2 regions of the Variovorax sp. GW822-FHT04A09 genome follow, and region 2 is predicted to be linked to the other one. Evidence: riboswitches for the same ligand, from Rfam matches in the RefSeq annotation. Region 2 holds a riboswitch; the other holds the start of a gene.
What was found. Region 2 has a riboswitch for glycine ahead of gcvT (glycine cleavage system aminomethyltransferase GcvT). Riboswitches for the same ligand answer to the same signal wherever they lie in the genome.
Positions count from the first base shown of each region.

Region 1: linked by a shared signal. The riboswitch ahead of AC1RLW_RS27755 (D-amino acid dehydrogenase) and the one ahead of gcvT (glycine cleavage system aminomethyltransferase GcvT) in region 2 are both predicted to bind glycine.

Region 1 covers NZ_JBXAMV010000007.1:93,641-108,552, reverse strand. Annotated here, with positions in the region: gene AC1RLW_RS27790 (FkbM family methyltransferase) at 1-1,169, opposite strand, end outside; gene AC1RLW_RS27785 (hypothetical protein) at 1,221-2,249, opposite strand; gene AC1RLW_RS27780 (glycosyltransferase family protein) at 2,242-3,852, opposite strand; gene rfbC (dTDP-4-dehydrorhamnose 3,5-epimerase) at 3,949-4,497, opposite strand; gene rfbA (glucose-1-phosphate thymidylyltransferase RfbA) at 4,494-5,381, opposite strand; gene rfbD (dTDP-4-dehydrorhamnose reductase) at 5,421-6,311, opposite strand; gene rfbB (dTDP-glucose 4,6-dehydratase) at 6,308-7,387, opposite strand; glycine riboswitch at 7,505-7,595, shown strand; glycine riboswitch at 7,640-7,746, shown strand; gene AC1RLW_RS27755 (D-amino acid dehydrogenase) at 7,838-9,145, shown strand; gene AC1RLW_RS27750 (RtcB family protein) at 9,165-10,580, opposite strand; gene AC1RLW_RS27745 (FIST signal transduction protein) at 10,795-12,075, opposite strand; gene AC1RLW_RS27740 (PhaM family polyhydroxyalkanoate granule multifunctional regulatory protein) at 12,125-12,916, opposite strand; gene AC1RLW_RS27735 (aminotransferase-like domain-containing protein) at 12,981-14,402, opposite strand; gene AC1RLW_RS27730 (LysE family translocator) at 14,533-14,912, shown strand, end outside.
Region 2 covers NZ_JBXAMV010000001.1:1,683,139-1,698,050, forward strand. Annotated here, with positions in the region: gene AC1RLW_RS07570 (SDR family oxidoreductase) at 1-330, opposite strand, end outside; gene AC1RLW_RS07575 (electron transfer flavoprotein-ubiquinone oxidoreductase) at 471-2,174, shown strand; gene AC1RLW_RS07580 (hypothetical protein) at 2,231-3,292, opposite strand; gene denD (D-erythronate dehydrogenase) at 3,358-4,374, shown strand; gene AC1RLW_RS07590 (TRAP transporter substrate-binding protein) at 4,430-5,404, shown strand; gene AC1RLW_RS07595 (TRAP transporter small permease) at 5,485-5,997, shown strand; gene AC1RLW_RS07600 (TRAP transporter large permease) at 6,008-7,300, shown strand; gene AC1RLW_RS07605 (AraC family transcriptional regulator) at 7,338-8,117, opposite strand; gene AC1RLW_RS07610 (MFS transporter) at 8,226-9,416, shown strand; gene AC1RLW_RS07615 (L,D-transpeptidase Cds6 family protein) at 9,660-10,142, shown strand; gene AC1RLW_RS07620 (hypothetical protein) at 10,239-10,775, shown strand; glycine riboswitch at 10,807-10,897, shown strand; glycine riboswitch at 10,910-11,014, shown strand; gene gcvT (glycine cleavage system aminomethyltransferase GcvT) at 11,062-12,234, shown strand; gene gcvH (glycine cleavage system protein GcvH) at 12,306-12,677, shown strand; gene gcvP (aminomethyl-transferring glycine dehydrogenase) at 12,735-14,912, shown strand, end outside.

The DNA.
Region 1 (14,912 bases), on a different contig from region 2:
CAGTATGTGCTTTGCTCAATGGCATTCAGCCTGCCCAGTTCGATCCTCTGATGCTCGACGACCGATTCAAACTGCTTGGCGACCGCAAGAACCGCCTCCAGCGATCGCATCTTATTTTCAGCGTCAGCGCGACGCCTATCGCTGTCATCGAGCATCGTTTGCGTCGATTGAAGTTCACTTCTTAAACTCGCGACTTCCTGTCGGAGCTCATGAAAAGTAGGGCCAGGCGGGCGGGCGGGTTTCGCTAGAAAATCGTCGAACTCCTGCCGCAATGCAGCGTGCGCGGCCTCTGCCACCAAGGCCGTCGGGGAGGCGTCTTTCCATTCGGCTCTTCCCCATCGCGGCGTCTGCCATAGTGCAATCCGAAGATCCTCGCGGGAGGAAATATTTTTGAGAATGCAATTGTGCTCAACCAACAAGGGCGAGAGCGATGGGGTATTGCCGCGACTCGCCCACAATCCTGATTCGTAAGCCCATGGAAATATCTGCGCTTGTTCTCCATGGAAGTTGTTCGGTGCGAATGCGGGAAACGCAAAATAGTGAACGGTCAGCCCGGCTGAAATTAAAAGTTCAACCAAATCAAGGACGACAGGTTCCTCATTGCATTCGAGCCAAAAAGCAGGGCCGCCCGGAAGAAGAAGTGAGCGATCGGCGTCGAGTATCGAATACTCAAGCCCCTCGACATCCATTTTGATGAGATCAAAGCCGCCATGCTCTCGGTAAATATCCGATAGCCTGACGAAACTTGTCTTGGAAACCAACTCGACGCGCGTCTGATCGGTAGTGCTGGCGAACGACAGCGACCCGAGGTTGCTCTCGTCATATCGCCCCGCTAACTCTCGCCCGTCAGGAACAACAGCGGCCTCAATCACGGAGGCCGGAACGCGGACCAAGCTTTCCACATTTTTACGCAATGCCTGTGCCGCCACTGGATTGGCCTCGACAAACGCAAGAGCCGAAACCTCGGCTTCAGCCGTCAGGCCTATGCCAAAAGTCCCAACAAACGACCCAACATCCAGAACACGCACCGGACCACTTGGCAATGCGTTCGCGACGAAACGCACCTCGTCGTGCGCCCATTCGCCGTACGCGGAAAGAAAACGTCCGATCAAGTCATCTGCTGCTTCCGGCACGCAAAGCGACCCGTACCGCGTATCAAGAGATTTCATAAAGACCGACGCTTTAAAAAAAAGAAAAAATCAGCGAGGCAAGCTGTTTTTTTAAACATGATTGCTCTCGTACCAGCTCCGAAAAGTATCAGCGCCAACCCCAAAAGGATCCGGATACAGGCTATGAATTTCGGGACTATTGCGCCAAAAAATTCGATGAGAACGCGGCACCGCAACTCCGTCGTCATAATGGCTATACCGCCACCACCCGGTCGGCAACCCCTTGACCGCATGATGAATTAGTCGAGAGCGGTACCAGCGAAGGAGCTCAAAAACCTCAGACCGCCCCTTTGAATACAAATCCAATTGCTCCTCACCCACGGAATTCACTTTGGTGAAATGAAAAAATCTGAGCAATGCATTTCCCGCGTAGACATTCCCAGTCCCATCAATCGAAATTGGACGGTTGCTAATATTCCAGCTGGCTACGTTGTAACCAGGATCTCTCAACACTGCGACATTGTCGAAAAGTGCTGGAGCCAAATCACACCAACGCTGATCGGTGAACAGCCCATTGGGAATATCGTCGTGGCAAAACTCTCGGAGCCGCTCCGCCCACCAGTTTGCAAAGAGATGACCGTCCGGGCAGTTTCTCACTGCAACAAACCCGAGGTTATAGACTCCGTGCTTCAAGCAGGAAATTTCGTTACCTATCACACCGGTCCGAGTGCGTTCGGGTGTCAAGAGATGAGGCGTCAGAACAACTGCTCGGCTTTCAAGTAAATTTTCAACGTGAGTCAAAGGGGAAAACAAAGCGATATCGGGATCAATATACAAGACCCTATCGGCTCCACTCGCCAAGATTCTTTGAAGCATCGGCCCCTTGACTGCCGTACACAACTCGACTACGTCATGTCCAAAAATCCACGGATGATGGCTCGGGACATCGAGTTCATAAACCCGCACCACATGGTCAAAATCTTCATCGTCAAGATTGAATTCAAAACCCTCCGGCTCCTGATCCGAAAGGCACAGCCACAAAGTCCAATCCGGATGATGCTTTCGAATCGTTTCAGCAAGTACGCGTGCGCGATCCAGATAGCTGAACGAAATACTTGTATAGCAATGGGTACTAGACAAAGGAAACCTCTTTCAATAGCAAGTCCGCAGTACCTCTTGAGCGAAGGAGTTGGCCTCTTGTGAGCTTTTCATTGGCTCGCTGCACAATTTCTCCCGTCATGAACAACGCCCTTAGCTCAATTTCTGTAGCGACGCCCATACCTCTCTTTTTGTCAGCAGCGACCACTGCTGGCCACACATTTCCGGCATCTTTTCGAGCGACCACAAATGCCCCGGCAGCAAGGGCTTCGAGGGTGATGAAGGAAAAGGTCTCATAACAGCTCGACCAATTTATCACCACATCGATTTCATACTCGAGAACTGCCTCGATCATTGCATCGAGATTACTAGGCTTGACCTCGACCAGCACTTCTGTCAACCCATCCAATTCAGTTTTTCCGAATCCGAGGCGAAAAAATTCATAGCGCTCATCTTCGGCATGGCGTTCGACAATCTTCTTGAAAGTCGCCCAACCTTTATGCGGGGCTGCAGCCCCCAGATGAGCAACACGCAAAGGTCTGCGCTGAGTATTGCGGGAGGGAATACCCAATTCGACGCGCGCCAAAGGAAGAATCAAGGCCTTGGAATGGGGGAAATCACCCCTGCTTTTCCAAAAATTCAACGCCGTTTCAGAGGGTGCCAAGACAATCGGTTGAAGCTCATCGAACAAACGCCTTAAATTTTCGAGATGAAGGCGTCTATCGCCCCCCTCGCAGCAGACCATACACGCCGAAGACTCGACCGAAGGCGCGTTGCAAAATGCAATGTCGTTACGTAGCAAAAATGGGTTGGTGCAAAGACTGAAAAAATCATGCACCCATAACTTGGGAGTTCCGGCTGTGCAGACTCGAGACAGTTTGGCCACCGTTTCCACGGAAAAACCCATCAAATGATGAATCACTAGATCCAAGGACTTTTTGCACTCATTTGCAGCCAGAGGCAACGAAGTCAATAAATCGCCCAGCTTGACAACACCCTCGCGCTTACCGTTCAAAGTCAGTACGAGAAAAGTGGCGTTTTCGTCAGCCGCATCAGCAAGAAATGGCAACGGGAACGCAGGGCAAAGGTGCACATAGATCCAGCCAGCCTCGGCAAGCACTCCTTGTTCAATGGCGATCGCAGTCTGGACTCCGCCAACGCTTTTTAAATATTGATCATGACTCATGGAAATGATCACAGCGCCTGCATTCTTCTGGAATGCCGAAAAAAGGAGTTGCTGGACAGACTCTCTGTCGAGCGGCGAATCAATGTCGGCAACTGGGGTCCAACCGGCTGCCCGTATTCGCGCAGGGCGAGCGGCCAGAACAATATCTTTTCCGCTTTCAACGGCGCGTCGCGGGGGAACGGCGGCGCGCCCTTCTTTCGCACCATAAACTGCGTAGTGATTCAGTGGATTCAGATCCCCGGCCGCGACATCGGGATATGCGCGAAGATAAAATTTGGTATCGAACGATGGACTAGGGTTTCGACCTTCGCGCCAGCCATGGGAAGAGTAATGCTCAAGGGGGTCCAATCCCGCCGCCGCAACGTCCGGATATTTCGCCAAATAAAAATCGGCATCGAACAATGCTGATGCCGCAATTTTTTCCAATGACCAGTCAGGATTCGGCACGATCTTCCTCATTTAACACAACCCTTCAAATCGATCCTGATGAAAGCCATCGACTCACCTGGCTAAAGCCATTTTTCCGCATCGGCTGCTGGGCCGACAAGGCAACATTCATTCAAATAGAGCAGCTTCTGCAAAACTGGACCCTTGCTGATCCTTTTGAGATAACAAAGGGTTCAACCCGGCGACAGGCCATTGGATATTCAAATCGGCGTCATTCCATACGATGCATTTTTCGTGGGAAGGCGCATAGTATTCCGTTGTCTTGTACAAAAAATCTGCCGACTCACTCAAGACAAGAAATCCGTGCGCAAAGCCTGCTGGCACCCAGAATTGCTTTTGATTTTGCTCACTGAGCTCCACACCGACCCATCGACCGAACGTTGGGGACGATTTGCGGATATCTACAGCCACGTCATAGACCGTGCCGCGCGTTACCCGCACCAACTTTCCTTGCGGTTGCTGAATCTGATAATGAAGCCCGCGCAGCACGCCTTTTGCAGACCGTGAATGGTTGTCTTGCACGAAGGAAACATGTTCTCCCACGGCGGCGTCAAATGCGGCCTGATTGAAGCTCTCGAAGAAGAAGCCGCGCGCATCGCCGAAGACCTTCGGCTCGATGATCAAAACGTCGGGGATCTCGGTTTGGATGGCCTTCACGAGCGCACCTCTTCGGCCAGCAAGTGGTTCAGGTACTTGCCATAGCCGTTCTTCTGCAACGGTGCAGCAAGCTTTTCGAGCTGCGCGCGGTCAATGAAGCCATTGCGCCAAGCAATCTCTTCAGGACACGCGATCTTCAGCCCTTGCCGATGTTCCAGCGTCGCGATGAACTGCCCCGCTTCGAGCAGGCTTTCGTGCGTGCCGGTATCCAGCCACGCATAGCCGCGCTGCATGATCTGCACATTCAGCTGGTTGAGGTCCAGATAGGCTTGGTTGACAGCGGTGATTTCCAGTTCGCCACGCGAGCTGGGCTTCACGGCCTTCGCGATGTCGACCACCTGGTTGTCATAGAAGTACAGACCGGTCACGGCGTAACTGCTCTTGGGCTTGACGGGCTTCTCTTCGATGCTGCTGGCCTTGCCGTGGGCGTCGAAGGCCACCACACCGTAGCGCTCCGGGTCATGCACGTGGTACGCGAACACGGTCGCACCGCTTTGCTTCGCATCAGCGTCCGACAGCAGATGGGCAAAGTCATGCCCATAGAAGATGTTGTCCCCCAGCACCAGCGCACTCGGCGAATTCCCCACGAACTTGTCGCCAATGATGAACGCCTGCGCCAGGCCATCGGGACTCGGCTGCACCGCGTACTGCAGGTTGATGCCCCATTGGCTGCCGTCGCCCAGCAGCTGCTGGAAGCGCGGCGTGTCCTGCGGCGTGCTGATGATCAGGATGTCGCGCATGCCGCCGAGCATCAGGGTGCTCAGCGGGTAATAGATCATGGGCTTGTCGTACACCGGCAGCAGTTGCTTGCTCATGGCGAGCGTGGCCGGGTGCAGGCGGGTGCCGGAGCCACCGGCAAGGATGATGCCTTTGCGTTGCGTCATGGGAGTCTTCTTCTGTGAGGGGCAGGAAAAATCAGTCGGTCAGAGCGTCTCGCGCAGCATGCGTGCCACGCCTTCCTGCCAAGGCGGCAGGCGCAGGCCGAAGGTGGTCTGCAGCTTGGTGGTGTCGAGCCGCGAGTTGTGCGGCCGCTTCGCGGGCGTCGGAAAGGCGCTGGTGGGCACGGCCTCCACGGCCTGCGGGCCGGCCTTGAGTTCGACGCCGGCCTGCTGCGCCATCTCGAGCACGAAGCGCGCGTAGCCGTGCCACGTGGTCTCGCCGCCGGCGATGGCGTGGTACAGCCCGGCCTTGGTCGGGTCTTGCAAGGTGGCGCGGATGGCGTGCGCGGTGATGTCGGCCAGCAACTCAGCCCCGGTGGGGGCGCCGAACTGGTCGTCGATGACCGTGAGCTTGTCGCGCTCCTTGGCCAGGCGCAGCATGGTCTTGGCGAAGTTGCCGCCGCGTGCGGCGTACACCCAGCTGGTGCGAAAGATCAGGTGCTTCGCGCAATGCTGCGCCACCAGCTGCTCGCCTTCGAGCTTGGTCTGGCCGTACACGCTGAGCGGGCCGGTCGCGTCGTCTTCTTTCCAGGGGCGGGTGCCGCTGCCGTCGAAGACGTAGTCGGTGGAGTAATGCACCATCAGCGCGCCGATCTGCTGCGCGGCCTCGGCCACCACGCCGGGCGAGGTGGCGTTGAGCTTGCGCGCGAAGTCGGGCTCGCTCTCGGCCTTGTCGACGGCGGTGTGCGCGGCGGCATTGACGATGACGTCGGGGCGCACCGCCAGCACCGTGGCGGCCAGCTGCTCGGGGCGGCTGAAGTCGGCGTGGAAGTCGGTGCTGTCGAAGTCCAGTGCGACCACTTCGCCGAGCGGCGCGAGGCTGCGCTGCAGCTCCCAGCCGACCTGTCCACCTTTGCCGAGCAGCAGCAACTTCATGCGGAAGCCTTTGCGGGTGCGGCGTCGTACTGCTTCTCGACCCATTCGCGGTACGCGCCGCTTTGCACGTTGCGCACCCACTCGCCGTTGGCGAGGTACCACTCGACGGTCTTGCGGATGCCGGTATCGAAGGTCTCGGCGGGCTTCCAGCCAAGCTCGGCCTCGAGCTTGCGTGCATCGATGGCGTAGCGGCGGTCGTGGCCCGGGCGGTCCGTGACGTAGGTGATCTGTTCCTTGTACGGCTTTCCGTCGGCGCGGGGGCTCAGCTCGTCGAGCAGCGCGCACACGGTGTTGACGATCTCGATGTTGGGCTTCTCGTTCCAGCCGCCGACGTTGTAGGTCTCACCGAGCTTGCCGGCCTCGAGCACGCGGCGGATGGCGCTGCAGTGATCCTTCACGTAGAGCCAGTCGCGCACCTGCATGCCGTCGCCGTACACGGGCAGGTTCTTGCCGGCCAGTGCGTTGACGATCATCAGCGGGATCAGCTTCTCGGGGAAGTGGAACGGGCCGTAGTTGTTCGAGCAGTTGGTGGTGACCACCGGCAGGCCGTAGGTGTGGTGCCAGGCGCGCACGAGGTGGTCGCTGGCGGCCTTGCTGGCCGAGTACGGGCTGTTGGGCTCGTACTTGTTCTCTTCGGTAAAGGCCGGGTCGGTCTTGGAGAGCGAGCCGTAGACCTCGTCGGTCGACACATGCAGGAAGCGGAAGGCCGCCTTCTGGTCGGCCGGCAGGGCGTTCCAGTAACCGCGCACCGATTCGAGCAGGCGGAAGGTGCCGAGCACGTTGGTCTGCACGAAGTCTTCCGGGCCGTGGATCGAGCGATCCACATGCGATTCCGCGGCAAAGTTCACAACGGCACGGGGTTTGTGCTCGGCCAGCAGGCGATCGAGCAGCGCGCTGTCGCCGATGTCGCCCTGCACGAAGACGTGGTTCGCGTTGCCCTTGAGCGACGCGAGGGTCTCGAGGTTGCCCGCATAGGTCAGCTTGTCGAGGTTCACGACGGGCTCGTTGCCCTGCGCGATCCAGTCGAGCACGAAATTGGCGCCAATGAAGCCTGCGCCGCCGGTAACCAGGATCATGAGGTCCCCACCTGTAGAAAAAAGTTTGCTTTACCAAAAATCAACATTCAATTATCCCATCGGTGTGAAGTGCCGATGTACAGGGCTTGGCCGGCTTGCGGGGCCCGCCTACAATCGCCAACAATTGCAGGAGAGCGGGCCTCCACGGAGGCCCTACCGAAGGCGCAAACTCCCATAAACGCTCAGGTCGGCCCGACGAAATTCCAGGCAACGCCCAGGAACTTCGGCAAGGGGTCAGTACTGCACTCATCGATACAGCCGTCTGGAGAGCCGCCACGCCATGTGGCGCACCGAAGGAGCAAACCCGCTGCGGGTGCAGCAGGGTGAATCTCTCAGGTACCGAGGACAGGGGGAGCGGCAACTTGGACATCGGTCGTCCGGTTGCTTGCTATTTTTTCAATAGCACTCCACGCCCGCCGTTCAAGCGCTGCAAACTCAAAGGTACTTGCAATGCGTGTGATCGTTCTTGGCGCCGGCCTGCTCGGCGTGACTTCGGCCTACTACCTCCAGCAACTCGGCCACGAGGTGACCGTGATCGACCGGCAGGCCACCCCGGCCGCCGAAACCAGCTTCGCCAACGGCGGCCAGATCTCGGTCAGCCATGCCGAACCCTGGGCCAATCCGAGTGCGCCGCTGAAGGTGCTGCAATGGCTCGGCAAGGAAGATGCCCCGCTGCTGTTTCGCATCCGCGCCGACATGCGCCAATGGCTCTGGGGCCTGCAGTTCCTGCGCGAATGCACCCCCACGCGCACCCGCCACAACATCGAACAGATCGTTCGTCTCGGTACATACAGCCGGGAAATGTTGCAGCAATTGCGTCGAGACACCGGCCTGAGCTATGACCAGCGCACGCAAGGCATCCTGCACTTCTACACGACGCAAAAAGAATTCGACGGCGCCCTCAAGCCCGCCGAGCAGATGCGTGCCCTGGGCTGCGAGCGGCTGGTCATCTCCGCCGACGAGGCCATCAGGATCGAACCCGCCCTCGCCCACATCCGCCCGCAACTCGCCGGCGCCACCTACACCGCCGAAGACGAGTCGGGCGACGCCAACCGCTTCGCGCGCGAGCTCGTGAAGCTGGCCGAGGCGGCCGGCGTGAAGTTCCTCATGAGCCACACGGTGACTGCGCTGCGCGAAGCCGGCGGCAGCATCGACCACGTCGAGGCGACCGACAACGAAGGCCGCTTCCAGCGCATCCGTGGCGACGCCTTCGTGCTTGCGATGGGTTCGCTGAGCCCGCTGTACGCCGCGCCGCTGGGCATCCGCCTGCCGATCTACCCGGCCAAGGGCTACTCGGTGACGCTGCCCGTGAAGGACGCGTCGAAGGCGCACCAGGTCTCGCTCACCGACGACGAATACAAGCTGGTGTTCTCGCGCTACACCTCCGAGTCGGGCGACCGCCTGCGCATCGCCGGCACGGCCGAACTCAACGGCTACGACCGCGACCTGAACCGCGTGCGCTGCGAAGCCATCGTGCGGCGCGTCGAGGAGCTCTTCCCCGGCGCCGGCGACACCGAGCGCGCGCAGTTCTGGACTGGCCTGCGCCCGGCCACGCCGAGCAACGTGCCGCTGATCGGCAAGACCAAGCTGCCGAACCTGTTCCTCAACACCGGCCACGGCACGCTCGGCTGGACGCACGCCTGCGGCTCGGGCAAGTCGATCGCGCGCATCGTGAGCGGGCTGGCGCCCGAGGTCGACTTCGCGTTCGCCGGCATGCCGGCACCCGCGCCGCGCGCCGTGCAGCCCGCACTGGGTTGACGCGGCACCTGCCCTCGGGTCACGCCTTGAACGTGACCCAGGGCTTGAGCCGCACGGCGCAGCGGATGAGCCCCGCGCTTTCCTGCGCCTCGATCACCGCGCCGATCGGCTTGTAGGCCTGCGGCGCCTCCTCGATGCGGCGCTCTTCGCGCAGCGTCACGCATTGCCAGCTGGCATCGGCGTCGTCGGGTGCGGGCCGCATCGCGCGCACTTCCTGCCGCCGCATGCGCCGGCCGGCACCATGGCTGCACGACCACAGCCAGTCTTCATGCCCCAGCCCGGTCGCAAGGTACGAGTGATCGCCCATCGACCCAGGAATCAGCGCCAGGTCGCCCGCGTGCGCCGGCGTCGCGCCCTTGCGATGGATGTTCATGCCGTGCTCGCGGAGCACCACGTTGTGCGGCACGTCGACCACCATCGTCGACGCCGTGGCGCCGAGCAATTCGGCGAAGTCCTTGCGCACCAGCTCGGCCAGCACGACGCGATTGGCCCACGCATAGCGCGCGGCCACGCCCATGGCTTCCAGGTACTCCTGCGCCAGCGGCCCGGCCAGCCCGTACAGCCCGCTCTTCGGATGGCGCAGGCCCTGCGGCCACTCGGCCCGCGCGCGGTCCATCCAGCGGCCGCCGACATGGAACCCGATGTCGCGCGAGCCGCTGTGGATCATCACCACGACCTCGCCCGCCTTGAGCCCCGCGCGGTAGGCCGCGTGCCGGTCCATCACCTGGTCGACCACCTGCAGCTCGACGAAGTGGTTGCCGCTGCCCGGCGTGCCCAGGCACGGATCGCGGAACACCTCGTGGCGCGCGCCGGTGTAGGCCGACGGTGCGTGCCGCGACTGCCCGCCGAAGCTCGCCAGGCCGATGCACGCGCCAATCTCGGCCCGCAGCCGGTCGCGGTCGCAGGCCGCCCAGAGCCCCTCGTTGCGCACGGCGTCCAGGAACGCGGCCGGCCCGTCGTCGAACAGCGCGCGAAACGCCGCCGTGTGCACCGGCACGTCGCGCCCGTTGTCGAGCAGGCTGCGCGTGAGCCGCGCGAGCAGCTGCGTCTTGTGCGGCGCCACCTGGTCCAGCGTGAGGCCGGTGGTCAGCAGGCGCATGCCGCAGTTGATGTCGGTGCCGACCGCGGCGGGAATCACGAAGTCGCCATCGGTGGCGACGACGCTGCCCACCGGCGCGACCGAGCCCGGATGGAAGTCCGGCGTCGCGCAGGCCTTGCACACGCCGTGCGCGCCGTCGGGCGAGCGCACGCTGGCGAAGGCCAGCAGCTGGTTCACGGCTTTTTCTTCCAGCGGCAGGCTCTGCGGCAGAAGCACGGTCGCCTGCGCGGCTTCGTTGCGCAGGTGATAGATGCCATCGCGGTAGTCGACGGCGATGTTCGCGCGCGAAAAGGCGCGCTGGAGTCTCGAAAAATGACTATTGGTAGGGCTGCCCATGGCTGCAATTCCATTCGGGGAAACCGTGTCGGTTTCCGGGCCCCGTCACATCGCGTGGCGGGGCGAAAGAGATCGACCGCGTGCCTCGGGGCGCGCGGATCACTCTTTCTTGCAGCAGCAGAGATTCAAGAAAGCGGGCGGATTCTATCGACGCGAAGCGCTTGCGAAAACAACGCGCAGGCGCGCGCGTCGTTTTTTCCCGTCAGTCAGCCAGTCAGTCCGGCGCGGTGAACACCGTCAGCACGCCGGTGTAGCCGTACAGGTGATGGCGCGCGATCTCGCCGGCGGCGAAGAAGCCGACCAGCGGCACGTCGCCCAGCGCATGCCGCACGATCTGCAATTCGGCGCCCGGTGCGCCGAAGTGCGGGCCGCCGCGCCCCGAGCAGCTCACGTACACCGCGCCCGCGATGCGCCGCGCGGGATGCGGCGCGGCCTCGGCCTCGCCCGCCGCCACGGCGCGCGCGGTGGCCAGCGTCTGCTCTTCGGGCTCGAGCTCTTCGCGGATCTCGGCGCAGATGCGCATCAGGTCGGCGCGCGCCGCCTGCGCGTTGCGGCGGCAGAAACTCAGCCGCATGCCGGCCTCGGCGTTGTCGGCAATGGCGATGCCGCGCCGCGTCGGGTCGAGGCCGATGATGTGGCGCACCAGCACGTCGGCGCCCAGGTCGCCGGTGCGGCGGATGCCGTCGCTGCCCGCGTCGGCCAGGCCGACCAGCGTGTTGCGCACGGCGTCGATGGCCTCCTGCGGCCGGTCCAGCGACACCTGTAGGTCGGCCAGCAGCACGTCGAGCGCCGGCTCGCCGTCGAGCGACAGCAGGAGGTTGCCGTCGGCCTCGGTGATCTCGCGCTCGCGCGCGCCGCCCGTGCGCAGCGGCTGGCAGCCCTGCGTGACGCGCGACACCAGCCGCACGCCCTCGCCGAACACCACGCCCGACAGGCCGCCCGAGAACACGCCGCCCGCGGCCCCATGGCCGCGGATGTTGCCGTTGCCGCCGACCGCGAACTGCAGCGCCCCGCCGCGGCCGGACGAGAGCCCGCCGAACAGGTAGCCGGTGTCGGTGCGCCCCGCCATCTCGCCGATGAGCTCGCCCAGGTCGGGCGTGGCCGGGTCGGCGTGCACGAGCGCGGTGTGCGCCTCGAAGCCGCTCATTTCGGAACTGCCCAGCGGCGCCACGCCCGAGAACACGCGGTACTGGTCGCTGGGCAGCGCGCACAGCATCAGGCTCAGGCCGGGCTCGTCGAAGTACTCGGCGTTGTTGGCCGACACGCCGATGCCGACGGTGCCCGACCAGTCGGTCACTTCGGGCAGCTCGGCGCTCAGGTGATCGAGGATCTCCTGCGCCTCGGCCGCGTAGTGGTCGGTGATGTAGAGCAGCCCGAGCGTCGGGTTCGACGCGTAGTCGGGCAGCGCCATCTGCGCGCGCAACTGGGCCAGCACGAGGCCGGCGGCCATGCGCCATTGCGGGTGGGTGGCATGGCCGGTGGGAAACAGTTTCATGGTGCGTACCGACCCGTGCGTCGTCGTCTGGAAAGGTGTCTGTAAGACGTCAGCGCCGGCCGGAGGTTCGCTTGCGCGCGGCGGCGGACGTGGTTTTCTTGCGCGCGGCGGGTGCCGGCGCGGCTTTTTTCGCTGCGGCCTTCTTCGCGGCGGTCTTGGCGGCCGGCTTGCGCGCCGCCGTCGCCTTGCCGATGACCTGCCCCACGGCGTCGGCCAGCGGCTGCGCCATGACCGGCACCTTGAGCTGCGCCGCGTCCTGCAGCGCCGTGCTCGCGATCTGCTGGAACTGCTCGGTGAGCGAGCCCCACCATTGCATCGGGTCGACCACGCCGGCGGCGCCGTTGGACGCTGCGGGCTTGGCGCGCGAGGTCTTCTTCGGCGCCGGGGTTTCCTCTTCTTCCGCTTCTTCCTCGGCCTCGTCGAACTCTTCTTCCTCTTCCTCGACAGCTTCCAGTTCGGGCCGCGGTGCGGGGGCCGGGGCGGGAGCCGGTGCAGGCGCCGGCGCCATGGCCGCGGCCTGCTTGGTGAACGCGCTGGCGATGTCTTCCATCCTCACGTTCATGCCGCGCAGGGTCGACAGCGTCATCTTCTGCACCTCGAGCGCCTGGATGGTCGCCTTGAGCGCGTGGCCGTTCTGTTCGAGCCAGTACTGGACGGTCTTGAGTTCCTGGATGCGCTTGTCGACCTCTTCGACGCTCATGGTCGGCGCGACCCAACTCGCCAGGCTGGGGATGCCGGGCACCGAACCGGAGCCCGCGGCGGCACCGCCGGCGAGGTTCTTCAGGAAGTCGAATCCGGGGACGAACTGGCTGAAGTCGAAGGGTTTGCTGGCGTTGCTCATGCGGGAGGTCTCCTGGCTGGGTTTTCTTGTGTTGCCAGCTTACTCCAAGCCCTTTGCAAGCGAATCAGAGCTCGTCCCTGACCCGGCTGAAAACCTTCCAGAAATTCGCGTCCTGCGAGGTCGCGAAGTTGATCCGCATCATCGTGCTCGGCGGACGGCGCGCATGGAACAGCGAGCCCGGCGCCAGCAGGTAGCCCTGGTCGAGCATGCGTTGCGTGAGCGCATCGGTGTCCACGCCCGTGTCGACCCAGCCGAACAGCCCGGCCGGCTCCGAGGCGAAGGTGCAGCCGTGCGACATGGCCAGCTTCACCGCGCGGCCGCGCGCGCCGTCCAGGCGGATGCGCACGCGCTCCGAATGGCGGCGCAGCTGGCCCTGGTCGATGCACCACGACAGCGCCCGCTCGAACAGCGTGGGCGAGGTCAGCGTGGCCAGCAGCTTGGTCTCGAGCAGCCGCTCTTTCAGCGCGGGCGAGGCGGCCAGGAAGCCGATGCGCCAGTTGGGCGCCAGGATCTTCGCGAAGCCGCTGACGTAGATGGTGCGCTGCAGCCCGTCGAGCGCACTGAGCCGCGTGGCGTGCTCGGGCGCGAGATGGCTGTAGGTGTCGTCCTCGACGATGTGGAAGTCGTGTTCGTTGGCCAGCTTGAGCACGCGGTGCGCGCTGCCCGGCGTGAGGCTGTAGCCGGTCGGGTTGTGCAGCACGCTCACGCTGACGAACAGCTTGGGGCTGTGCAGCTTGCAGTACTGCGCCATCACGTCGAGGTCGGGTCCGTCGGCGCGGCGCGGCACGGGGAGGATGCGCATGCCCAGCGCCTCGAGCCGCGCGAACTCCAGCGCCCAGCCGGGCTCCTCGACCATCACCGGATCGCCCGCGCGCAGCAGCGTGCGGCTCACGATGTCCAGCGCGTGCGTGGCGCCGATGGTGGTCACGATCTGGTCCGGCCCGGCCGGCACGTTGATGCGCACCAGCTTCTGCGACAGGCTGCGGCGCAGCGCGAGGTCGCCCGAAGGCTCGCCGTATTGAAGCGACAGTTCCTGCAGTGCCGAGGTGGTCGTCACGCGGCGCACCGCGGTCGCCAGGAAGGTCGAGGCCATCCAGTCGGGCGGGAACACGCCCATGCCCGGCTGCGGCTTGTCGCTCGGGCGGTGGAACATGCTGCGGATCAGCGAGCTGGCGTCGGCCGGCACGCGCGACGCCATCATCGGCGGCACCGCGGGCACGGCATGCGCTGGGTTGCGCGAGCTCTCGGGCGCCGGCGCCGCGTCGCGCACGTAGAAGCCGCGCTGGCGGCGCGCCTCGACCAGGCCCTGTGCGAGCAGTTGGTCGTAGGCGGCGACCACGGTGTACGGGCTCACGCCCTGCTGGCGCGCGCACTCGCGCACCGAGGGCAGGCGCGCGCCGGGTGCCAGCAGCCGGTTGCGGATGCGCTCGGCGAGGCGGTCGGCCAGCTGCCCGGTCAGGGACTGGGTGGAGGTTCGGGTCAGCATCGGATCGGGCTGCATCGCACAGAGAGCAAGAAAAGGGCGGCGTGTGTCGAAGGAATGACCAATACAGATTTCAGATTTGTTCGATCATCTGTACTGGAACTGTAATGGTCCAAAGTTTAGAGTCTGTGACATGAACTGGCAAGAATTCACCGCGCTGCTGGTGCTGGCCACGGCGATGAGCTTCTCGCCCGGCCCCAACACCACGCTCTCCACCGCCCTGGCGGCCAACGGCGGCCTGCCGCGTGCGATGCGCTTCGTGGTCGCGGTGCCGGTGGGCTGGACCTTGCTGCTCGCCATCTGCGCGGCCGGCCTGGGCGCGCTGGTGGTGGCCATGCCGCCGCTGCGCCTGGCGATCAAGGGCCTGGGCATCGCCTACCTGCTGTGGCTGGCCTACAAGCTCAGCGGCAGCGCCCAGCTCGGCAAGGCCGACAGCGCCCGCCTCTCGGTCGGCTTCGGGCAAGGCGTGATGCTGCAGTTCGTGAACATCAAGGCCTGGCTGCTGGCGCTCAC
Region 2 (14,912 bases):
GTAGTCCTCGGGCGTGACGTCCTGCAGGCGCTGCGTGGCGCTCACGCCCGAGTTGTTGACCAGGATGTCGATGGGCCCCACCCCGGTCTCGGCGCGCGCCACGGCGGCCTTGATGCTGCCGATGTCGGTCACGTCGAGCTCAACCACGTGGGCGTCGTGGCCCTCGCCTTCGATGCGCGCGCGCAGCTCCTTGAGCTTCTCGACGCGGCGGCTGGCCAGCACCACGGCGGCGCCGGCACGGGCCAGTGTTTTCGCGAACTGGGCGCCCAGTCCGCTGGAGGCGCCGGTGACGAAAGCCACGCGGCCGGAGAGATCGATGCTGTAAGCCATGAGCTGAATCCTGTGGAGTCGCGCAGGTGACGCAAGGCGCCTCGCCTGCGGGCGACAAGGCCACCGCCGGACGCCGCATAAAATGCCCGGCGAACCGGGACGCCCCCGCGCCTCTAAAAATCATTATCGACCCAACCCACATGACGCACGACGAAATCCTCGCCCAGTTCGGCCCTCGCGAAGCCATGGAATACGACGTGGTCGTGGTCGGCGGCGGCCCCGCCGGCCTCTCGACCGCGATCCGCCTCAAGCAGCTCGCCGCCCAGCAGGAGAAGGAAATCTCCGTCGTGGTGCTCGAGAAGGGTTCCGAGCCCGGCGCGCACATCCTGTCGGGCGCCATCATGGACCCGCGCGCGCTCAACGAATTGCTGCCCGACTGGGAGGAACTCGGCGCCCCGCTGAACCAGCCCGTGACCGACGACGCCATGGTGTTCCTGAGCGAAAAGTCGGGCCTGCGCACGCCCAACGCCTTCCTGCCGGCCTGCTTCCAGAACCACGGCAACTACATCATCAGCCTGGGTGCCTTCACCAAATGGCTGGCGCAGCAGGCCGAGAACCTGGGCGTGGAAATCTTCCCCGGCTTCCCGGCCGCCGAAGTGCTCTACAACGAGAACGGCTCGGTGCGCGGCGTCGCCACCGGCAACATGGGCGTCGGCAAGGACGGCGAGCCCACCGAGAACTTCCAGCTCGGCATGGAGCTGCTGGGCAAGTACACGGTGTTCGCCGAAGGCGCGCGCGGCCACCTGGGCCGCCAGCTCATCGCCAAATTCAAGCTCGACGAAGGCCGCGACCCGCAGACCTACGGCCTGGGCGTCAAGGAAGTCTGGGAAATCGATCCCAAGCGCCACCAGCCCGGCTTCGTGCTGCACACGGCCGGCTGGCCGATGGACAACAACACCTACGGCGGCGCGTTCCTCTATCACATGGAGGACAACAAGGTCACGATGGGCTTCATCACGGGCCTGGACTACAGCAACCCGTACCTGAGCCCGTTCGAGGAAATGCAGCGCTGGAAGCTGCACCCCAACATCCGCTGGTACCTCGAGGGCGACGAAGCCAAGGGCATCAAGCCCGCCAAGCGCATCGGCTACGGCGCGCGCGCCATCACGGCCGGCGGCCTGATGTCGCTGCCCAAGACGGTGTTCCCGGGCGGCGCGCTGGTCGGCTGCGAGGCCGGCTACCTGAACGTGAGCCGCATCAAGGGCAGCCACGCCGCCATCAAGACCGGCATGCTGTGCGCCGAAGCCGCCTTCGACGCCGTCATGGCCGGCCGCCAGCACGACGAGCTCACGGCCTACCCGGCCGCGTTCGAGAAGAGCTGGCTCTACACCGAGCTGAACAAGGCGCGCAACTTCAAGGCCTGGTTCAAGAAGGGCCTGGGCATCGCGACGGTCATGAACGGCGTCGAGCAGTGGCTGCTCAAGGGCCACATCCCATGGACCCTGCGCCGCAACAAGCCCGACCACCAGTACCTGAAGCCGGCCGCCGAGTGCAAGCCCATCGTCTATCCGAAGCCGGACGGCAAGCTCACCTTCGACCGCCTCTCCAGCGTGTTCATCAGCAACACGAACCATGAAGAGCAGCAACCCGCCCACCTGACGCTGAAGGATGCGTCGGTGCCGGTCAACGTCAACCTCGCCAAGTTCGCCGGCCCCGAAAGCCGCTACTGCCCGGCCGGCGTGTACGAGTTCGTGCCCGACGAAGCCAGCGCCGGCAAGGAGCGCCTGCAGATCAACGCGCAGAACTGCGTGCACTGCAAGACCTGCGACATCAAGGACCCGACGCAGAACATCGTCTGGGTCACGCCCGAAGGCGGCGGCGGTCCGAACTACGTGGGCATGTAAGGCGCCCCTCAAGACACATCAGAAAGCCCTCTTCGGAGGGCTTTTTTCATGGCGCTTCAGGCGAGGTACGCGGCGACCTCGTCGGGCGTGAGGAAGTGCACCAGCGACACCTGCGGGTTCTGCTCGGCGTGCAGCACGTGGGTGAACCCGGTCCAGCCGCGCGCGGGCTTGTCGTCCGTCTCCAGCGCGACGAGCACCAGCCGCCCCTGCCGGCGCGCGTTCTCGCGCAGCGTGCCTTCGCCCCAGGACCACGCCATGCGGTCCACCAGCTCGCCCTGGGCGAAGGCCGTCGCCTGCAGCCAGAGGAAGGCGGCGGCATCGCTGTCCGCGTCGCGACGCGTGCGCGGCGGCTGCCGGATGCCCAGCGTCTGGGCGCGCGTTTCCATCAGGTCCTGCAGCAGCGAGAAGGCGTGGAAGTTGTTGTTGATGCCCTGTGCGCGAACGACCATGCCCGCGCGCGACGCCGGCAGCAGGACCACCAGCTCGTCCTCGTACGACAGCTGGGCCGCGGCGCGCAGGAAGTGCAAAGCCTCGAAGGGCAGCGAGTCGTTGGCGTACATCGCCTCGACGTGCGCGAGCAGGCCTGCGTCCGCCACCAGCGACTGGTGGTTGCGCACATCGCGCACCACCATGGTCATGAGCGGCAGCACCAGCAGGTCGACCGCGCGCTGCAGCGCATCGACCTCGAAACGCGCCTGCGGCGACAGTGCCGCGAGCGCCGCTTCGGCGGCCTGCCAGGCGGCGAGTTCTGCCTCGTCCTGCGGTTCTTCGTCGTCCTCATCGGGTTCGTACGGCTGCGCCGCGCAGTAAGGCGCCAGCGACGCCAGCAGGCGCCCCGCCAGCTGCCGCACGGCGTCGAACATGAGCTGCGGATCGGCACCGTTCTCGACCAGCGCGCCGCCGAACACCGCCAGCAACGCGGCCCGGTGCGGATGCAGGTCGCCGATCTGCGCGACGGCGGCCCGCAGCACCTCGTCCTTCGCCGAGCCCTCCACCACCTCGAAGTAGAGCCCACGGACCTCCGGCCGCTTGAAGAAGGAAGCCTGGGTGTCGAGGTCGGCGTCCTGCAGCACAGGCAAACGCAGGGTGGCGAGGAGATCGGGAGGCAGCATGGGCATGCGCAAATTGTGCGATACCACCGACGCTATCCTCGCGACACAAGGACACAAGGAGACAGGACCCCATGCACATCGTCATCACCGGCGGCGCCGGCTTTCTCGGCGCGCGCCTGGCGCGCACCCTCCTGGCCCTGGGCCAGCTCTCGCTCGCCGGCGCGCCCGCCCGCGACATCGCACGCATCACGCTGGTCGACCGCGCCCCGCCGCCGCCCGACCTCGCGGCCAACCCGCGCATCGCGGCCGCCACCGGCGACCTCAACGCCCAGCTGGCCGACGACGGCGCCACCTTCTGGCGCGAGGCCGACGCGGTGTTCCACCTGGCGGCCGCCGTCAGCGGCGAATGCGAGGCCGACTTCGACCTGGGCATGCGCAGCAACTTCGCCGCCACGCACGGCCTGCTCGAGAAGCTGCGCGCGCTCGGCACGCGCCCGGTGCTGGTGTTCTCCAGCTCGCTCGCCGTGTTCGGCGATTCGCCCGAACAGCCGTTGCCCGCGCTCATCGACGACCACACGCTGCCCACGCCGCAGACCAGCTACGGCATCCAGAAATTCATCGGCGAGCAGCTGGTGGCCGACTACACGCGCAAGGGCTTCGTGCAGGGGCGCAGCGTGCGCCTCATGACGGTGAGCGTGCGCCCCGGCCTGCCCAACGGCGCGGCCTCGGGCTTCTTCAGCGGCATGATCCGCGAGCCGCTCGCCGGCCTGCGCGCAGCCTGCCCGGTGCCCGACGAGACGCCCGTGGCCATCGCCTCGCCGGCCCGGACCATCGAAGGCATCGTGCGCGCCGCCGAAGCCAGCGACGCCGACTGGGGCCCGCGCACCGCGCTCAACCTGCCCTCGCTGGCCACCACCGTGGGCGAAATGGCCGCCGCGCTCGAACGCGTGGCCGGCCGCGCCGCCACCGACCTGCTCGACCGCACACCCGACGCCGCCATCCGCCGCATCGTGAAAACCTGGCCCGGGCGCTTCGACACGCCGCGCGCGCGGGCCCTCGGGCTCACGGCCGACGAGAGCTTCGACGCGGTGATCCGCGCCTACGTCCGTGAAAGTCCCGACGCGGTCAAACTGGTTATTGGTGCATAGTCATTTCCTGACCTGCGCCTGACGCGCTTTCGACCCCCAACTCCCCGGAGACACCATGAAATTCGGCCACATCGCCGCCGCCTGCCTTTCGCTCGCCCTGGGCACCGCCGCCTTCGCGCAGCAACCCACCGTTCTCAAGATCGGCTATGCGACGTCCAAGGAATCGCATTACGGCGTGGGCTCCACCGTGTTCTGCGAAGAGGTCGAGAAGAACACCCAGAACCGCTTCAAGTGCCAGCACTTCGCCAACTCGGCGCTGGGCGGCGAGCGCGAGCAGATCGAAGCGATCCAGCTCGGCACGCAAGACCTGCTGAACACCTCGACCGGCCCCGTGGGCAACTTCGTGCCCGAGGTCAAGATCGTCGACATCCCCTTCCTGTTCCGCGACTACGACCATGCCCGCAAGGTCATGGACGGCCCCATCGGCCAGGACATCCTGACCAAGTTCCCGAGCAAGGGCATCATCGCGCTGGCCTGGACGGAAAACGGCTTTCGCCACATGACGAACAGCAAGCGCGACATCGTCAAGCCCACCGACGCGGCCGGCCTGAAGATGCGCACCATGGAAAACAAGGTGCACATGGACGGCTACCGCACCTTCGGCATCCTGCCCACGCCGATGGCCTTCCCGGAACTGTTCGGCGCGCTGCAGCAAGGCACGGTCGACGGCCAGGAAAACCCGATTCCCGTGATCCTGTCCTCGAAGTTCTCGCAGGTGCAAAAGCACCTGTCGCTCACGGGCCACGTCTACTCGCCGGCGCTGCTGCTGCTGTCGCCCAAGGTGTGGAACAAGCTCTCGGACGCCGACAAGAAGGTGTTCACCGAAGCGGCGAAGAAGGCCTCGATCGCACAGCGCAAGAAGGTCAACGACGACGAGAACAACGGCATCGCCCAGCTTGAGAAAGACGGCATGAAGGTCACGCGCACCGTCGACGGCGCGGCCTTCCGCGAAGCCCTGAAGCCGGCCTACGTGGGCTACGCCAAGGAATTTGGCGCCGACAACATCAAGAAGATCACGGACGTCAAGTAAGACCGCTCCGATCCGACCGCGCCCGGCCCGCCTCAGTGTGCCGGGCGCTTCGCATTTCCGACACCACAGAGAACCACAACGTGCAAGCCTTCGAGCGCTACTTTCTCGCCGCCAACCGGTGGGCGCTGATCCTCCTGCTGGCGGCCATGTCCGTCATCATCTTCACCAACGTCGTGCTGCGCTACACCACGAACCAGTCGATCGAATGGGCCGAAGAGGTGTCGCGCCACATGATGATCTGGCTCACCTTCCTGGGCGCCGGACCGGTGCTGCGCTACGGCGGCCACATCGCCGTCGAGAACCTGCAGGACGCCCTGCCCCGGCCCGCGGCCGTGGCGGTGCGCATCGTGGTGGCCGGGCTGCTGTTCGCCTTCTTCGGCTTCATGGTCTGGTACGGCTGGCTCTACATGGAACGCACGATGTTCCAGCTCACCGCCGTGACGCAGATTCCGTTCGCCTACATCTACAGCGCGATGCTGATCGGCGGCGTGCTGCTGATCGTGCACTGGCTGCTGGTGGTGCGCGGCTACGTGCTGAACCGCGAGTTCGCGTCGGACGCGCATTTCGACGCCAACGCGTCGGCCTCGCTGTAAGGAGAAGACCATGGATGCCAGCATTGTCCTGATCGTCTCCGCCTGCGTGTTCCTGGCCATCGGCGTGCCCGTGGCCTTCGCGCTCGGCCTGGCCACGGCCGCCACCCTGATCCTCGCGGAAAGCTACCCGCTGATGGTGCTGCTGAAGGAAACCTTCACCGGCATCGACAGCTTTCCGCTGATGGCCGTGCCCTTCTTCATCCTGGCCGCCGAGCTCATGAGCGGCGGCTCGCTCACCGAGGTGCTGCTGCGCTTTGCGGGCCAGTTCGTCGGCCACCGCCGCGGCGGGCTGGGCTACACCAACGTGGTGTCGCTGACCTTCTTCTCGGGCATCTCGGGCTCGGCGCTGGCCGACGCGGCCGGCCCCGGCTCGATGCTCATCAAGATGATGGACAAGGCCGGCTACGACCGCTCGTACGCGGCGGCGCTGACGGCCTCCACGGCCATCGTGGGGCCGATCATTCCGCCCTCGATCATCATGATCATCTACGCGCTGCAGGACGAGACCGTGTCGGTCGGCCAGCTGTTCGTGGCCGGCATCGTGCCGGGCATCCTGATCGCGGTGGCGATGTGCGTGGTGAACTTCTACGTCTCGAAGAAGCGCAACTACAAGGGCGACGGCCAGACGCCGCCGCTGCGCGAGATCCTCGTCACGACGTGGAAGGCGATTCCCGCGATCCTGCTGCCGGTGGTGATCCTGGGCGGCATGCGCGCCGGCTGGTTCACGCCCACCGAGGCTTCGGTGGTGGCGGTGTTCTACGCGCTGGTGTGCGGCAAGTTCATCTACCGCACGCTCGAGTGGAAGATGCTGCCCGACATCCTGTCGCGCTCGGCCCTGCTGTCGGCGTCGGTGCTGATCATCATCGGGCTGTCGGCCTCGTTCGCCTGGGTGCTGACCATCGAGGGCATTCCGCAGCAGATGGCCGAATGGCTCATCAGCATGAACCTCTCGCCGTGGATGTTCCTGATCATCGTCAACGTGTTCCTGCTCTTGTTCGGCATCTTCATCGAGCCGCTGCCGGGCGTGATGGTGCTGGCGCCGATCCTTGCGCCCGTGGCGATCAAGCTGGGCGTCGATCCGGTGCACTTCGCGATGATCGTGATCTTCAACCTCACGCTGGGCATGATCACGCCGCCGGTGGGCGGGCTGCTGTTCGTCACCTGCAACGTGTCGAAGGTGCCGATGTCGGCGCTGGTGAAGGAGCTGGTGCCCTTCCTGTGGGCGCACGGCGCGGTGCTGATGCTGCTGACCTTCGTGCCGATGCTGAGCACCTGGCTGCCGCGCGCGCTCGGGTTCAAGTAGCGGCGCAGGCCGCTCCCGCCCCCCGCCTTCACCCGCCTCAGGCCGGCGGGTGCAGGTACTGGCTCGGCGGCATGCCGAGCGTGCGGCGGAACATCGCGGTGAAGGCGCTCGGGCTCTCGTAGCCGTGCGCCAGCGCCACCTCCAGGATCGACGCGCCCGCGGCCAGCCGCGGCAGGCTCAGGAGCAGCCGCGCCTGGCGGCACCACGCGCCGAAGGTCATGCCGGTCTCGCGTTCGAACAACCGGGCCAGCGTGCGCGCGTTCATGTGCAGCCGCACGGCCCAGCCGTCGAGCGTGGCGGGCTGCGCGGGGTCGCGGATCAGCGCCTCGCACAGCGCGGCCAGGCGTGCGTGGCGCGGCATCGGCACATGCAGCGACAACGCGGGCGCGGCCTCGATCTCGTCGAGGATCAGCTCCATCACGCGCTCGTCGCGCCCGCCCGGCGGGTAGTCCAGCGGCAGCGACACGGCCGCCACGATCAGCTCGCGCAACAGCGCACCCACATGGATCACGCGGCACTCGGCCCCCAGGTCGGCGCGCGTGCCGGGCTCGACGAAGACGGTGCGCATCTTCACCTCGCCCGCCATGCGTATCTGGTGCGTCATGCCCGGCGGCACCCAGACGCCGCGCCCCGGCGGCACCACCCAGCTGCCGGCCGCCGCGCCGACCATCATCACGCCCGAGATCGCATGGATGAGCTGCCCGCGCCGGTGCGCATGCGGCGGAATGAAGGCGTCGCCCGCCGGATCGGTGGCCAGCACGGCCACCGCGCGCGGGGTCGATTCGCCCTCGTCGGGGCGCAGATTCAGTTTGTCCATTTCACGACGATGTTTGCACATTCGTAGCAAGAACATCTTTCCGTGTCTTCCTACGATGGCTTTTCCTCCCTTTTTCTCAAACCGGACATCGAAGAAAGAAGCCATCGCATGAACACGCGCCGACTCGGGCTGCTCACCGGCACCCATGCCGTCAACGACCTCTACCAGGGCCTCGTGCCCGCGCTGCTGCCCTTCATGGTGCTGGAGCGCGGCTACAGCTACACGGCCGTGAGCGGCCTGATGCTGGCGGCCACCGGGCTGTCGAGCGTGGTGCAGCCGCTGTTCGGTCTGTATGCCGACCGCCACCCGCGCGCCTGGCTGGTGCCCGTGGGCTTCCTGGTGGCGGCGCTGGGCGTGGTGCTGGCGGGCCTGAGCCAGAGCTACCTGCTGACCTGGATCGCGGTCGCGCTGTGCGGGCTGGGCATCGCGGCCTACCACCCGCCCGCCACCGTGGCCGCGCGCGCGGCCGGCGGCGCCTCGCAGAAGGCGATGAGCGTGTTCTCGGTGGGCGGCACCATCGGCGCCTCGTTCGCGCCCGTGCTGGCGGCCACGGTGGTCGGCGGCGGCAGCCTGTCGCGCAGCTATCTGCTGGGCATTCCCGCGGTGGCGATGGGCGTGGTGTGGGTCGCGGCCAATGCGCGGCGCAGCGCAGCCGCCCACCACGCGGCCACGGCGGCGCGCGCCGCGCAGGCCCGCGCCCAGGTGCTGAAGCCGCACAACGACTGGCGCGCCTTCAGCCTGCTGGTCGCGACCATCGTGGGCTGGTCGATCCCCTACGTCACGGTGCTGTCGATGCTCTCGCTGCGCATCACGCGCGACCTGCACGGCAGCACCTTCCAGGGCGCCGCGGCGCTCACCGCCTTCACCGCCGCAGGGGCCGTGGGCACGCTGGCCGGCGGCTGGCTCGGCGACCGCATCGGGCGCATGGGCACGATCCGCTGCGGCTACCTGCTCGCGCTGCCGGCCATGGCGGGCCTCGTGCTCGCCTCCACGCCCGGCGCGGCGCTGGCCTGCACCGCGTGGCTCGGCATGAGCATGTTCCTGCCCTTCGCCGCGCAGGTGACGCTCGCGCAGGACTACCTGCCGCGCAACCCGGCCACCGCCAGCGGCATCACGCTCGGTCTTGCGCTCTCGGTCGGCGGGCTGGTGTCGCCGCTGTTCGGCCTGCTGTCGGATGCGCGCGGGCTCGGCGTGACGCTCACGGTGGTGTTGTGCGTGCTGTGCGTCGCGACCGTGCTGGCCTTGCGGCTGCGCAACCGCACGGTGCAGGTGATGGCGGGCGAGGCTGCGGCGGCCTGAGCTCTGCCCCGCGCACCCGGTGCACAGGGCACCGGGTGCTTCCCGCAGCGAAATCAAGGAGGAGCCGAAGGCGGGGGACATTCGCGGAGGGAAGTACCCGGTGTCCTGTGCACGCGCCCTGAACCACGGACCACCGAAATCCGTGGGCGATTCAACGCCGCACGCCTCCTCTTTCACTGCCAGAATCGACGCAAGCTTCGACGTCGAGCCTGACAGACAAGAAGAAGGAAAGAGAAGGACGCCATGCACCGAATCGTCGCCCAGGGCAGCAGCCTTGTCGCTGCCGGCTTGCTGGCCACCGCCGGTATCGCGGCCACACCGGCCGCCGCGCCCGTTGCAGCCGTTGCACCAGCAGCCGCCCCCGCCAATCCCACCAATCCCGTCACCCACCTCGCCGAAGTGGAAAGCGCCGTGCGCGCCTGGGCCGCCGCCTGGTCCGCGCGCGACGTGGAGCGCTACCTCGCGGCCTACGCGAGCGACTTCACCCCCGCGCGCGGCCAGACCCGCGAGCGCTGGGAGGCCGACCGGCGCGCCCGCATCACGGGCAAGTCGCGCATCAGCGTGGGCATCGAGGGGCTGGTGATCAGCGTTCAGGGCACCTCGGCCAGCGCGCAGTTCCGGCAGGTCTACAGCGCCGACGCGCTCACCGAGACCGACCGCAAGACCCTCGAGCTGCAGCGCGTGGGCCCGCGCTGGCTGATCCGCAAGGAGAGCGCGGGCAACTGACGCGCGCCGCCTTGTCCCTGTAAGGCAAATGGTTCACGAAGATGTCACCACTTGCAACGATGCTGCAGCCTTCGACCTCCGAAAGCTGTGGCCGCCATGTTCCCCACCAAGACCGAGAAGGCACGCGACGAACTCCAGGCCGGGCAGCGCACGCTCAGCCAGCGTGAGCGCGCCCTGCTGCTCATGGCCGACGGCCGGCGCTCGCTGACCGACTTCAGCCCGCTGTTCCCCAGCCGCGTCGAGGCCGAGCAGGCGATCCAGGGGCTGATGCAGCGCGGCTACCTGCAGGTTGCGCGGCCGGTCGCGCCACCGCCTGCACCGGCCCCCACGCCCGTCCCCGCCGCCGAGCCGATCCAGGTCGCCACCTCGGCCGACAGCTTCGACGGCAAGCGCTCGCTGGCCACCACGCGCATGTTCCTGTTCGACATCTGCGAGCGCATGTTCGTGCGCCGCGACCCGCGCTTCGCCAACCAGATGCGCGACGCCCTGCGCGAGGCCCGCGACCGCGAGGCCATGCTGACCATCGCCGCGCTGATGCTCTCCGAGATCGAGAAGGCCGCCGGCCCCGAGCGCGCCGACTCGCTGCGCGAGCGCATCGACAAGCTGCTGCCGCCGGCGGAAACCGTGCACTGAGCCGCCAGCCCCGGCCCCGCGATCCACTACACTCGCCGGGTCAGGAGAGAGCCCCGCGCGACGGGGCCGCCGAAGGCGCAGGGGTTCCCCGAACGCTCAGGCAAAAGGACTGACAAGACGCCGGCAACCACCGGCGTTTCCTTGCTGGAGAGAGGCCGTGGCATTGCATGCGGCCCACCGAAGGAGCAAACCCCGATCGTGGGGCGAATCTCTCAGGTAAAGCGGACAGCAGGGGTGGCCCGTGGCGTTGCAGCCATGGATTTCGACTGCCCCTTTGGAGTGCCCCGTGGCCGCTTCCTCCGCTTCCGACGCCCAACTTCTCAAGACCCCGCTGTACGACCTCCACGTGGAGCTCGGCGCCCGCATGGTGCCCTTCGCCGGCTATTCCATGCCCGTGCAGTACCCCGCCGGCCTCATGGCCGAGCACAAGCACACGCGCGATGCGGCCGGCCTGTTCGACATCTCGCACATGGGCCAGCTGCGCCTCGTCGGCCCCGATGCCGCCGCCGCGTTCGAAACCCTGATGCCCGTCGACGTGGTCGATCTGCCCGCCGGCAAGCAGCGCTACGGCCTGCTGCTGAACGACGAGGGCGGCATCCTCGACGACCTGATGTTCTTCAACGAAGGCAATGGCTCGCTCTTCGTGATCGTGAACGGCGCCTGCAAGGTGGCCGACATCGCCCACATCCAGGCCAGGATCGGCGCGCGCTGCCAGGTGCAGCCCCTGCCCGACCACGCGCTGCTGGCGCTGCAGGGTCCGCAGGCCGCCGCCACGCTGGCGCGCCTGTCGCCCGGCATCGAGCGCTTCGTGTTCATGACCGGCGGCGCGGTGCAGATCGGCGGCATCGCGGCCTTCGTCACCCGCAGCGGCTACACCGGCGAAGACGGCTTCGAGATCTCGGTGGCCGCCAAGGATGCCGACGCCCTCGCCCGCCTGCTGCTCGCGCAGCCCGAGGTGAAGCCCGTCGGCCTGGGCGCGCGCAACTCGCTGCGGCTCGAAGCCGGCCTGTGCCTGTACGGCAACGACATCGACACCACCACCACCCCGGTCGAAGCCTCGCTCAACTGGGCGATCCAGAAGGTGCGTCGCGCGGGCGGTGCGCGCGAAGGCGGTTTTCCGGGCGCGGCCAAGGTGCTGGCCCAGCTGGCCGCCGTCGCCTCGGGCGCGGCCGGCCACACCGACCACAAGACGCTCACGCGCAAACGCGTCGGCCTCGTGGCACTGGAACGCATCCCGGTGCGCGACGGTACGCTGCTGCAGTCGCTCGAAGGCCACGACATCGGCGCCGTCACCAGCGGCCTGCTCGGCCCCACAGCCGACCGCTGCGTGGCCATGGGCTACGTAGCCGCCGCCTTCGCCGAGCCCGGCACGCGCGTGCAGGCCATCGTGCGCGGCAAGCCGGTGCCGATGGAGGTCTCGACCATGCCCTTCGTTCCGACGCGCTACTACCGCGGCTGACCGACACTGAACCCCGCAGACCCGGCTAGGCTCTGCACCCCGATTCCATTTTTTCCACGAGGAGTTTTTTCATGAGCATCAAATACACCAAGGACCACGAATGGGTGGCGGCCGAAGGCGGCGCCGCCACCGTCGGCATCACCGTGCATGCGCAGGACGCGCTGGGCGACGTGGTGTTCGTCGACCTGCCTGAAGTGGGCAAGACCTTCGCGCAGGGCGAAGTCGCCGGTGTGGTCGAGTCGGTGAAGGCCGCCGCCGATGTGTTCATGCCCGTGTCGGGCGAGATCACCGAAGTGAACGAAGCGCTGCGCGCCGACCCGTCGCTGGCCAACAGCGACCCGCTGGCCGCCGGCTGGTTCTTCAAGGTCAAGCTGAGCGAGCCCGCGCAGCTCGACGCCCTGCTCGACGCCGCCAGCTACGACAAGTTCGCCGCCGAATCCTGATCCGCTGAACAGCAGCTTCCTCGCACCTTCGTTCCTTCTCCCCGAGCCTTCACCGCCATGCCGATTCCCGCCCTTCCCTCTTTGCAAGAACTAGAGAACGCCGAAGAATTCCTCGCCCGCCACATCGGCATCGATGCGGCGGACGAGGCGCGCATGCTGCCGGTGATCGGCTCGGAAACGCGCGCGGAGCTCATCGACGGCATCGTGCCCGCAGCCATCCGCCGCGCCCGGCCGATGCGCCTGCCCGCGCCGGTCACGGAGGCCGACGCGCTGGCCGAGCTGAAGACGCTGGCGTCGAAGAACAAGGTGTTCAAGAGCTTCATCGGCCAGGGCTATTACGGCACGCACACGCCGGGCGTGATCCTGCGCAACATCCTGGAGAACCCCGCCTGGTACACCGCCTACACGCCCTACCAGGCCGAGATCTCGCAGGGCCGCATGGAAGCCCTGCTCAACTTCCAGACGATGGTGTGCGACCTCACGGGCATGGCCATCGCCAACGCCTCGATGCTCGACGAGGCCACGGCCGCCGCCGAGGCCATGACGCTCGCCAAGCGCAGCGTGAAGAGCAAGAGCAACGTGTTCCTCGTGTCGGGCGACTGCCATCCGCAGACCATCGAAGTCATCAAGACGCGCGCCGCGCCGCTGGGCATCGAGGTCAAGGTGAGCACCGTGTCGGAAACGCTGCCGCACCTGATGGTGAGCGGCGAGTTCTTCGGCGTGCTCGCGCAGTACCCCGCCACCACCGGCCACGTGCACGACCTGCGCCCGCTCGCGGGCCACGCACACCAGTGCGACGCCGCCTTCATCGTCGCGGCCGACCTGCTGGCGCTGACGCTGCTGGTCGCCCCCGGCGAGTTCGATGCCGACATCGTCTGCGGCACCACGCAGCGCTTCGGCATGCCGCTGTGCAACGGCGGCCCGCATGCCGCCTACCTCGCCTGCCGCGATTCGTTCAAGCGCTCGCTGCCCGGCCGCCTCGTCGGCGTGAGCGTCGACACGCACGGCCAGCCGGCCTACCGCCTCGCGCTGCAGACGCGCGAGCAGCACATCCGCCGCGAGAAGGCCACCTCGAACATCTGCACCGCGCAGGTGCTGCCGGCCGTGGTCGCCAGCATGTACGCCGTGTACCACGGCCCCGACGGCCTCACGCGCATCGCGCAGCGCGTGGCCGTGCTCACCGCCATCCTCGCCAAGGGCCTGTCGCAGATGGGCCGCGAGCCGGTGAACACCACCGCCTTCGACTCGCTGACGATCCGCACCGGCGACGACACGGCCGCGATCATCGAACGCGCGCAGGCCGGCGGCGTCAACCTGCGCCAGCGCCTGCAGCAGCACCTGGGCATCTCGCTGGACGAAACCACCACGCGCGCCGACATCGAGACCCTGTGGGCCCTGTTCGTGCCCGCCGGCACCGCGATGCCGCGCTTCGACGAGCTGGCCGCCAGCACCACGCCGCTGATTCCCGAGGACCTGCGTCGCACCAGCGCCTTCCTCACGCACCCGGTGTTCAACACCCACAAGAGCGAAACGGCGATGCTGCGCTACATCCGCAGCCTGTCGGACAAGGACCTCGCGCTCGACCGCAGCATGATCCCGCTGGGCAGCTGCACCATGAAGCTCAACGCAACCAGCGAGATGATCCCCATCACCTGGCCCGAGTTCGCCAACATCCACCCCTTCGCGCCCGCCGACCAGCTGCAGGGCTACGCCCAGCTCGACGCGCAGCTGCGCGCCTGGCTGTGCGAGGCCACCGGCTACGCGGGCATCAGCCTGCAGCCCAACGCGGGTTCGCAGGGCGAGTACGCGGGCCTGCTGGCCATCAAGTCCTTCCATGAAGCCAAGGGCCAGGGCCACCGCAACATCTGCCTGATTCCCTCCTCGGCCCACGGCACCAACCCGGCCAGCGCCCAGATGGTGGGCCTGCAGGTGGTGGTGACGGCCTGCGACGCGCAGGGCAACGTCGACATGGACGACCTCAAGCGCGCCTGCGAGAAGCACAGCGCCCACCTGGCCGCCGTGATGATCACCTACCCCAGCACGCACGGTGTGTTCGAAACGCGCGTGAAGGAACTGTGCGAGCTCGTGCATGAGCACGGCGGCCGCGTGTACGTCGACGGCGCCAACATGAACGCGCTGGTCGGCGTGGCCGCGCCGGGCGAGTTCGGCGGCGACGTGAGCCACCTGAACCTGCACAAGACCTTCTGCATTCCGCACGGCGGCGGCGGCCCGGGC